One region of the Thalassospira sp. NFXS8 genome, then DNA from elsewhere that is predicted to be linked to it. Evidence: riboswitches for the same ligand, from Rfam matches in the RefSeq annotation. Region 1 holds a riboswitch; each other region holds the start of a gene.
What was found. A riboswitch is a leader RNA that binds a small molecule or an ion and turns the genes downstream of it on or off. The one in region 1 is predicted to bind cobalamin.

Region 1 (2,269 bases):
TTTCAGCAACGAGACTGCCGTTTTCAACGGCATTGATAATGCCGCCATTGTCTTCGATGGACTGAAATTTTTGCCAGGCATTAAGTGCCAGATCACGGGTCAGGTTTTCAATAAACCACGAACCACCTGCCGGATCGATGACACGGTGAACATTGCTTTCTTCCTGTAAAATCAGCTGGGTATTACGGGCAATACGGCGTGAAAAACCGTCCGGCAAGCCAATGGCATGGTCGTAGGGCAGGCACACAACACTATCTGCCCCGCCCAGCCCGCCGGCAAAACTGGTGACAGTGGTGCGCAGCATATTTACCCACGGGTCCACTTTGCTGATGATTTGTTCGGCCGATATGGCATTGATGGTGATGGGGCAGCCTTCAATGCCTGATGCCTGCAAAATACGCCGCCACATCAGGCGCAGGGCGCGTAATTTGGCAATGCCGGCAAAAAAATCGGTGCCAATGGCCGTGGTAAAAGTAATGCTGGTGGCAGCCTTTGCGCCCTCCATACCGGTATCAACCATGGCACGGAAATAGGCAAGGCCGGTTGCCAGTGAAATGGCAAGTTCCATGCTGTCGGTTGCCCCGGCATTATACCACGGCGTGCTGTTTACCGTTATCGCTGTGGCATTGGGGAATTTATCAGCCATCGTTCGGGCAAAACTGCCGGTCTGTTTTAATGCGGTTGTCAGGTCGGTTGGGCAGTACCCCTCGGCAACATATGTGCTTATCGGGTCAAAATTAAAGGCAGGTGCGGCGTCGGAAATATCGTCTTCGCGGGCCATGCGGGCGGCCAGCAAGGCTGCGCAGGGTATGGTTGCTGCCCCGGCATCCAGTGCGATTGGTGCCAGATTGGTATAAACGCCGTTCAGTGTGTGGTTGAGGTCATCCAGATTATAAACCATGACGCCACCCAGCCCCGCATCATCCCCACGGGCACCCCGACCAAACCTTGCGGCATGATCAAACCGCAGCAAAATGGATGTCACACCACTTTCCAGATCTTCCAGAATGGCATCATTCACCGCTTTGGGTGATGGATGGGCATGGAGCTGGCGAATATCCCAGCCGGTTGCGGCAGGGTTTGCGCCGGTATTTGTTGTTTTTTCATTCGCGTTGGGTGCCGCGGCAAGCTGGCTGTTGGTCGCGATCAGGGAGGGGTGAATTTGGGCGATGTCACCATCAAGATCATCGGCTGTGTAAATGGGCTGAACATCAAAACCGTCGCGCAGGTGTGTTACCAGTTTTTTGTCAAACGGCGCGCCGTTCAGGGCGGCTTCGGCCAGTTTGCGCCATGCTGCATAATCGGCAGGCGGAAATTCAGATGCCAGTTTCAAGCTCTGATCGGTCATGGTTGCTCCCGGTCGCGGTCGATACGAAGTACCGCGCACTGGCGTGGCACCATTGGTTCCCATCGCCCGGTACACCCCGCCCGGCCCCTGTCAGAGAGCGAAACAATCCCGGTAATCTGACTTGTTCCCGGCGTCACAGGCTGCATTGGCGCCCCTGACGTTACGGAACCAACAGTTGCGGGGGCAGTTTCGGATTTGGCAGGGGCCGCACCGAATTCCCGGAAAATGTTCCATGTCCCCTTGCGGGGACGGTCCTGTTTATAGCACCCCCGCCCAATTCAGTAAATAGGCATGGAAATACCTATTTATTCGAAAGGTAGAACCCGGTTAAAATAAGAATCGATGAAAAATAGTGCAAATTCAATTAATAAGGAAAAATTTTGCATGTGTCTGATGGTGTCGAAAAGGCCGTTTGGCGATGTGGGCGCATCAGACTTTGGTGCTATGATGAACAACAGGACACCCGGGAACGGCAAAGAACCATGCCGCGTTTCGGGATTCGAAGACGGGCAGGTTCCCACAAACCAGAGCGATCAACAGCGGTTTCCTTATTGTGCTTAACGGGGGTTTTTGCTGCTGGGCGATACAGGAGCGCTTTATCGCACCAGTATTGCAGGCCATAGGATTGCCCGGGTTATGGAAGTTGGTCGTCTGCATTTCACGGGCAGAAATGCGTTAACAGAATTGTTCCCGGACTGGGGCGAAGAAATTTTCCCCGCCCATGTTTATCACCCTTCGCGCCACCATCCACCGGCCAAAACCCGTGCATTTCTGGCGTTTGTTGCATCATTGCGGGAGAAAGCCGTTTAAATGCGGCAAAATTTCGACATTTAACCAATTCGACATTTTCAGCCTCTATGGTCGGGCTGTCCTGAAATTCGGAGAGAAGCCATTCATGAACGCGCTAAGCGCCATGCCGCC
Region 2 (2,269 bases), 660 kb from region 1:
TACGCAACACGTCAAAGTCACGCACCACCGCAATCAGGCGTTGTTCCAGTGCTGCCGGATCGTTAACATCATCCAGTGTCACGACAAAACTTTCAAAATCGTCATGGTCATGCTCATGCCCGTCATCATGATGGGACGGGCGGCTTTCCAAATCATCCTCGGCGGCAGCACCCAGACCCAGCAACACAGCATTTTCAATGCGTGCATGCTCAGTTGAAATGATCTTGACCGACGGGCGTTTCAGCTCCGCCCGAATGTCGGCCTCAACCTTAACCAGTTCATCGCTGCTTAACAGGTCAGTTTTATTAAGAACCACCATATCGGCACAATGAAGCTGTTCTTCAAACAGTTCCTCAAGCGGGCTTTCGTGGTCCAGATTATCATCTGCTTCGCGCAGGGCCTGCACGGCGGCATGGTCGTGGGCAAATAACCCGTCGCGCAGGGCCGCGGCATCCAGCACGGCAACAACACCATCCACCGTCACGCGCGAGCGGATTTCCGGCCAGTTAAACGCCTTGACCAGTGGTTTGGGCAAAGCCAAACCAGAAGTTTCGATAACGATATGATCTGGCGGTGTCTCGCGATCCAGCAATTTTTGCATGGTCGGGACAAAATCATCTGCGACCGTGCAGCAAATGCAGCCATTGGCCAGCTCAACCACATCTTCTTCCGCACAGCCTTCAATGCCACAGCCATTGATGACTTCCATATCAACGCCGACATCACCAAATTCATTGATAATCAGGGCAATACGCTTGCCCCCGGCATTTTGCAGCATGTTGCGAATCATGGTGGTTTTGCCCGCACCCAAAAAGCCGGTAATCACAGTAGCGGGGATTTTACCCAAATGCGCCATAGTCTTTAAATCCTTGATAAAATCGGATGTTCAAACATCGGATATGAAATTATTTAACCGTCATCGGAATGCCCGCAACCACCAGGGTCACGCGCCGGGCAAGGGCGGCAATACGCTGATGCAAGCGCCCGGCATGATCACGAAAGGCCCGTGCCATCGCGTTTTCGGGGACAATGCCAAAGCCAACCTCGTTTGACACCAGCAATACCGGCAAAGCCAGCCGGGGCAACAGATCACACAGTTGATCAATTTCCTGATCAATATTGTCTTCATTGATCATAAGATTGGTGATCCACAGGGTCAGACAATCGACCAGAACCGGTCCTTCGCTGTGCTGATCTAATCGCGACAAAACCCCGCATAAGTCATGCGGTTCCTCTATCGTGGCCCAAAGCGGGCCACGGCGTTGTTTATGATGGCTGATACGATCGCGCATTTCGTCATCCCACGCGCGACCGGTGGCAATATAGGTGCCCCCGCCGGCAGCAATGACCATGTCTTCGGCAAATTTGCTTTTGCCGGAACGCGCCCCCCCCAATATCAGGTGAACGCCGCTTTCAATTACAGTTGGGGCCATGGCCCGTCGGTTCCTTGCGCTATGGTCTCCACCCGAGACCCGGTTGCATAGATCAGGCACACTTGCACGCGGATCGCTTTTGGCAGGTTTCCTGGCTTCGGGCATGTCAGTTATTTCCCTTCCCAAAGGACTTTCAAACCAATCCTTAAGTGGGTGACAGGGCGTACCTGCCGTAAATAACCCATCCCGATACAGTTGCGGGGGCAGCACCGGCCTTGCACCGGATTTCCCATTACCAAACAGCGACGCACCCTAGCCCAAAAGACTCGTTAATAGAAGAGGCCGCGTCGCCCTTTCAGATTTCCCCCAATAGGCGCATTGCAGATTCAACCGAACCGTATTGGTTGCAAATATCAATAAAATCAGACTGTTGAGATCACTTTGCTGCTAGCTGAAAAACAGTCCTGCAAAACAGAAATTAAACAGGCGCTGCCATATAAAAGCCGAACCGCCCCACCGCAGATTTCCGGGCTTAAGCATAACCATATGGCAAAATTCCCCCCTTATAATTTCCCGCCCCCTCCTTAATGCATAAACCGCTACTAGACTAAAGGTCAGTATTTGTAAGAATTGATATGTTGAGACGGGGAATCCTTTGAGAGAACATGAAAACAATAAAAATACGGAATGGAACTTGCTGATATCGAACACACCGGGAAAACCCGGGTGTATGGGAACCGAGCGCTGTCTGCTAACCATCATTCCAGATAACAACAAAATTGTTTATCCCAATGGCTATAGAAAACTATGTCGAAAAGATCCGGACCCAGGAACTGTTGATCTGGCAAACCACCTCGCGTCGCGATATGTGGACAAAATTGCTGGACCGGCTGCAA
Region 3 (2,269 bases), on a different contig from region 1:
TGATGCACTGTCAGCCGGGTTAAGTGCCACAACAGTTCCGATTGCATTGCTTGTCGCCTTTGGCAAGGCGTCGGAAAGTTCGGATGATTTAAGCAAATAGGATGCCGCGTGGCCGTCGCCAGTATTGGCACGGATGACATAGTCATCAAGATGGTCCACCTGCAAACGAAATTCGCCATTCGCGTTGGTTTCGCCTTGCAGTAAGATCTGTCCCGCGCCGTTTTCGACCGACAGCTTTGCATGTTGCGGGCGTGCGCCGCCGCCGAAATAGGCGTAGCCTTCAATGATATTGCCATCCCCCAGCGCAAATACATGAAAGCTGTGTGCCCTGGCAGTGACGGGCAGGGCGAGCATGGCAATTGTCAGCACGGCAAGCACCAGCGCCGTAAAGGCGTTTTGGGACAGGCGGGTTTGGAAAAAGTTTGGATGGATAGCGGACGCTGTTGTCATAAGTCAGGCCGCCAGGCTGGTGTTTGGGCCTGATAATAACACAGCGGGGCGAACTTTTTTAATCAGTCCAAAGGCCGCTGCCGTCAGGAAACCTTCAACAATCATGACTGGAATGTTGGTGACAAAAACAAGTCGGGCGGTTGCGATAAATTCCTGCCCGCTTAGGGCAAGTGATAATCCGACCATGATGGCACTAAGCATAATGGAAGATGACCCGGCAAGAAACGCGGCAATCATCATGGTGCGTCCTTCGGTTCGGGCAAGTATTGGGCCAAAGATCAGCCATACAACAATGGTGGGCAACGCCATATTGACGGTATTAACGCCCAGAACCGTAATGCCACCGAACCCGAAAAAGACAGCCTGTAAAAGCAGGGCAATAAACACTGCCGGAACCGCAGCCCAGCCGAGTATCAACCCAAGCAAACCATTCATGATCAGATGAATGCTGGTCGGGCCAATTGGCACATGAATGAGAGAGGCGACGAAAAAAACCGCACTAAGCAGGGCAATACGCGGCATATTTTCAATGGAAACCTGTCGTAAACCAAGGGCAATGCCGCCCACTGCAATGACTGCACCGGCAACTACGACCTCGGTTGATAAAACACCATCCACAATATGCATTGGTCGCCCTTTATTGAGTTGGCTCCGGTTGGTGCCAGCTTGGTTCATCGTTGTTGTAAATATCGGGGAAAGGTCCATAACGGTGGAAAGGACCGACACAGCAAGGGTTATGTGCCCGCTATCATCGCGCCGTTCCACCGGTACACCCCGCCCGATACAGCTTTTGTGATCAAGGCAGGTTTCCTGGCTTGCGCGTACAATTTTCGCCTTTCCGGAATGTTCCAGTGGCCATTGAAAATTCTGGTCGCTTACAGTTGCGGGGGCAGCTACGGCATGGGCAAAATTACGGCACCGTATTCCCTTTTATCCGGGCGAACCCGGATCACCCTGATCAGACTGTAGACTAGGGGCGGAATAGCTTGAAAGTCAAGCGCGGCCACGCTGTTTTTCATATTTTTTATAAAAAGTTATGACGTAATGTAATCAGGTAAAGGTTTGTTTTTGTGCGATTTATCTGAAAAATTCGTCATAACTTTTCATTCAGGAACATTGAGGGTTAGTTGCTTGTTTGGGCAGGATTATCGGTTTTGATCCATAGCACGCCACCGCGTTCAACCGGTGCATTGGCTTTGCCGTCAGGGGTTGGCAGGGTGCCATCCTCGATCAGGGCCGCAAAAACCCACCAGCCAGCCCAGGGAGTTGTATAGGAAAATGTCCCATTGGCATCGGCCTTGATAATCTGGGTGGAAAAGCTGCCATTGGGCAGTTTCACGCTGCCATCATTGCGAAATTCTACTTCGATTTCGGCAAAGGGAACCGGTTTGCCATTATGTTTGACAATGCCGCTAAAACTATTGCCTGCCCATAGGCCATAAGGCCGTGACAAGGGTTCTATTTCGACCGGAAAGCCAACCATCTGGTCCCAATTGCTGCCATCGCCAAAGGCATCAATGACGGTTTTGGTATATTGGACAATATATTTGCCTTCGGCGGGTTCGTAGTAAGGTTCTGGTTCAATGTAAAAAACATATCCTGCTGGTCGTGGCAGGATAACATCGGCCTGATATGCCTGTTTTCCATCGACATCGTGGCGGGTTAACTTGTCCAGAAGGTCGGTTTTCTGGCCATTTACCTGCATCCCAAATTGTACCGGGTATGCCATTTCCATTGTTGGTCCCATATCGGTGGGATGGGTGAAGACCATGTCAAAATGCACATCCTTACCCGTTTCCTGATCAATGACATTTGTGGT

Region 2: it holds a riboswitch for cobalamin, as region 1 does, so the genes downstream of both, cobU (bifunctional adenosylcobinamide kinase/adenosylcobinamide-phosphate guanylyltransferase) here and J4E05_RS12405 (methylmalonyl-CoA mutase family protein) in region 1, are expected to answer to the same signal.
Region 3: it holds a riboswitch for cobalamin, as region 1 does, so the genes downstream of both, cbiM (cobalt transporter CbiM) here and J4E05_RS12405 (methylmalonyl-CoA mutase family protein) in region 1, are expected to answer to the same signal.

The regions. Positions count from the first base shown of each region.
Region 1 is NZ_JAGEMF010000002.1:709,613-711,881, forward strand. Features, by position in the region: gene J4E05_RS12405 (methylmalonyl-CoA mutase family protein) at 1-1,348, opposite strand, end outside; cobalamin riboswitch at 1,444-1,614, opposite strand; gene J4E05_RS12410 (hypothetical protein) at 1,985-2,158, shown strand; gene J4E05_RS12415 (response regulator) at 2,244-2,269, shown strand, end outside.
Region 2 is NZ_JAGEMF010000002.1:51,995-54,263, forward strand. Features, by position in the region: gene cobW (cobalamin biosynthesis protein CobW) at 1-856, opposite strand, end outside; gene cobU (bifunctional adenosylcobinamide kinase/adenosylcobinamide-phosphate guanylyltransferase) at 906-1,433, opposite strand; cobalamin riboswitch at 1,498-1,709, opposite strand; gene J4E05_RS09520 (hypothetical protein) at 2,165-2,269, shown strand, end outside.
Region 3 is NZ_JAGEMF010000001.1:409,177-411,445, reverse strand. Features, by position in the region: gene J4E05_RS01885 (NikL family nickel/cobalt ECF transporter subunit) at 1-450, opposite strand, end outside; gene cbiM (cobalt transporter CbiM) at 454-1,077, opposite strand; cobalamin riboswitch at 1,234-1,422, opposite strand; gene J4E05_RS01875 (DUF4198 domain-containing protein) at 1,574-2,269, opposite strand, start outside.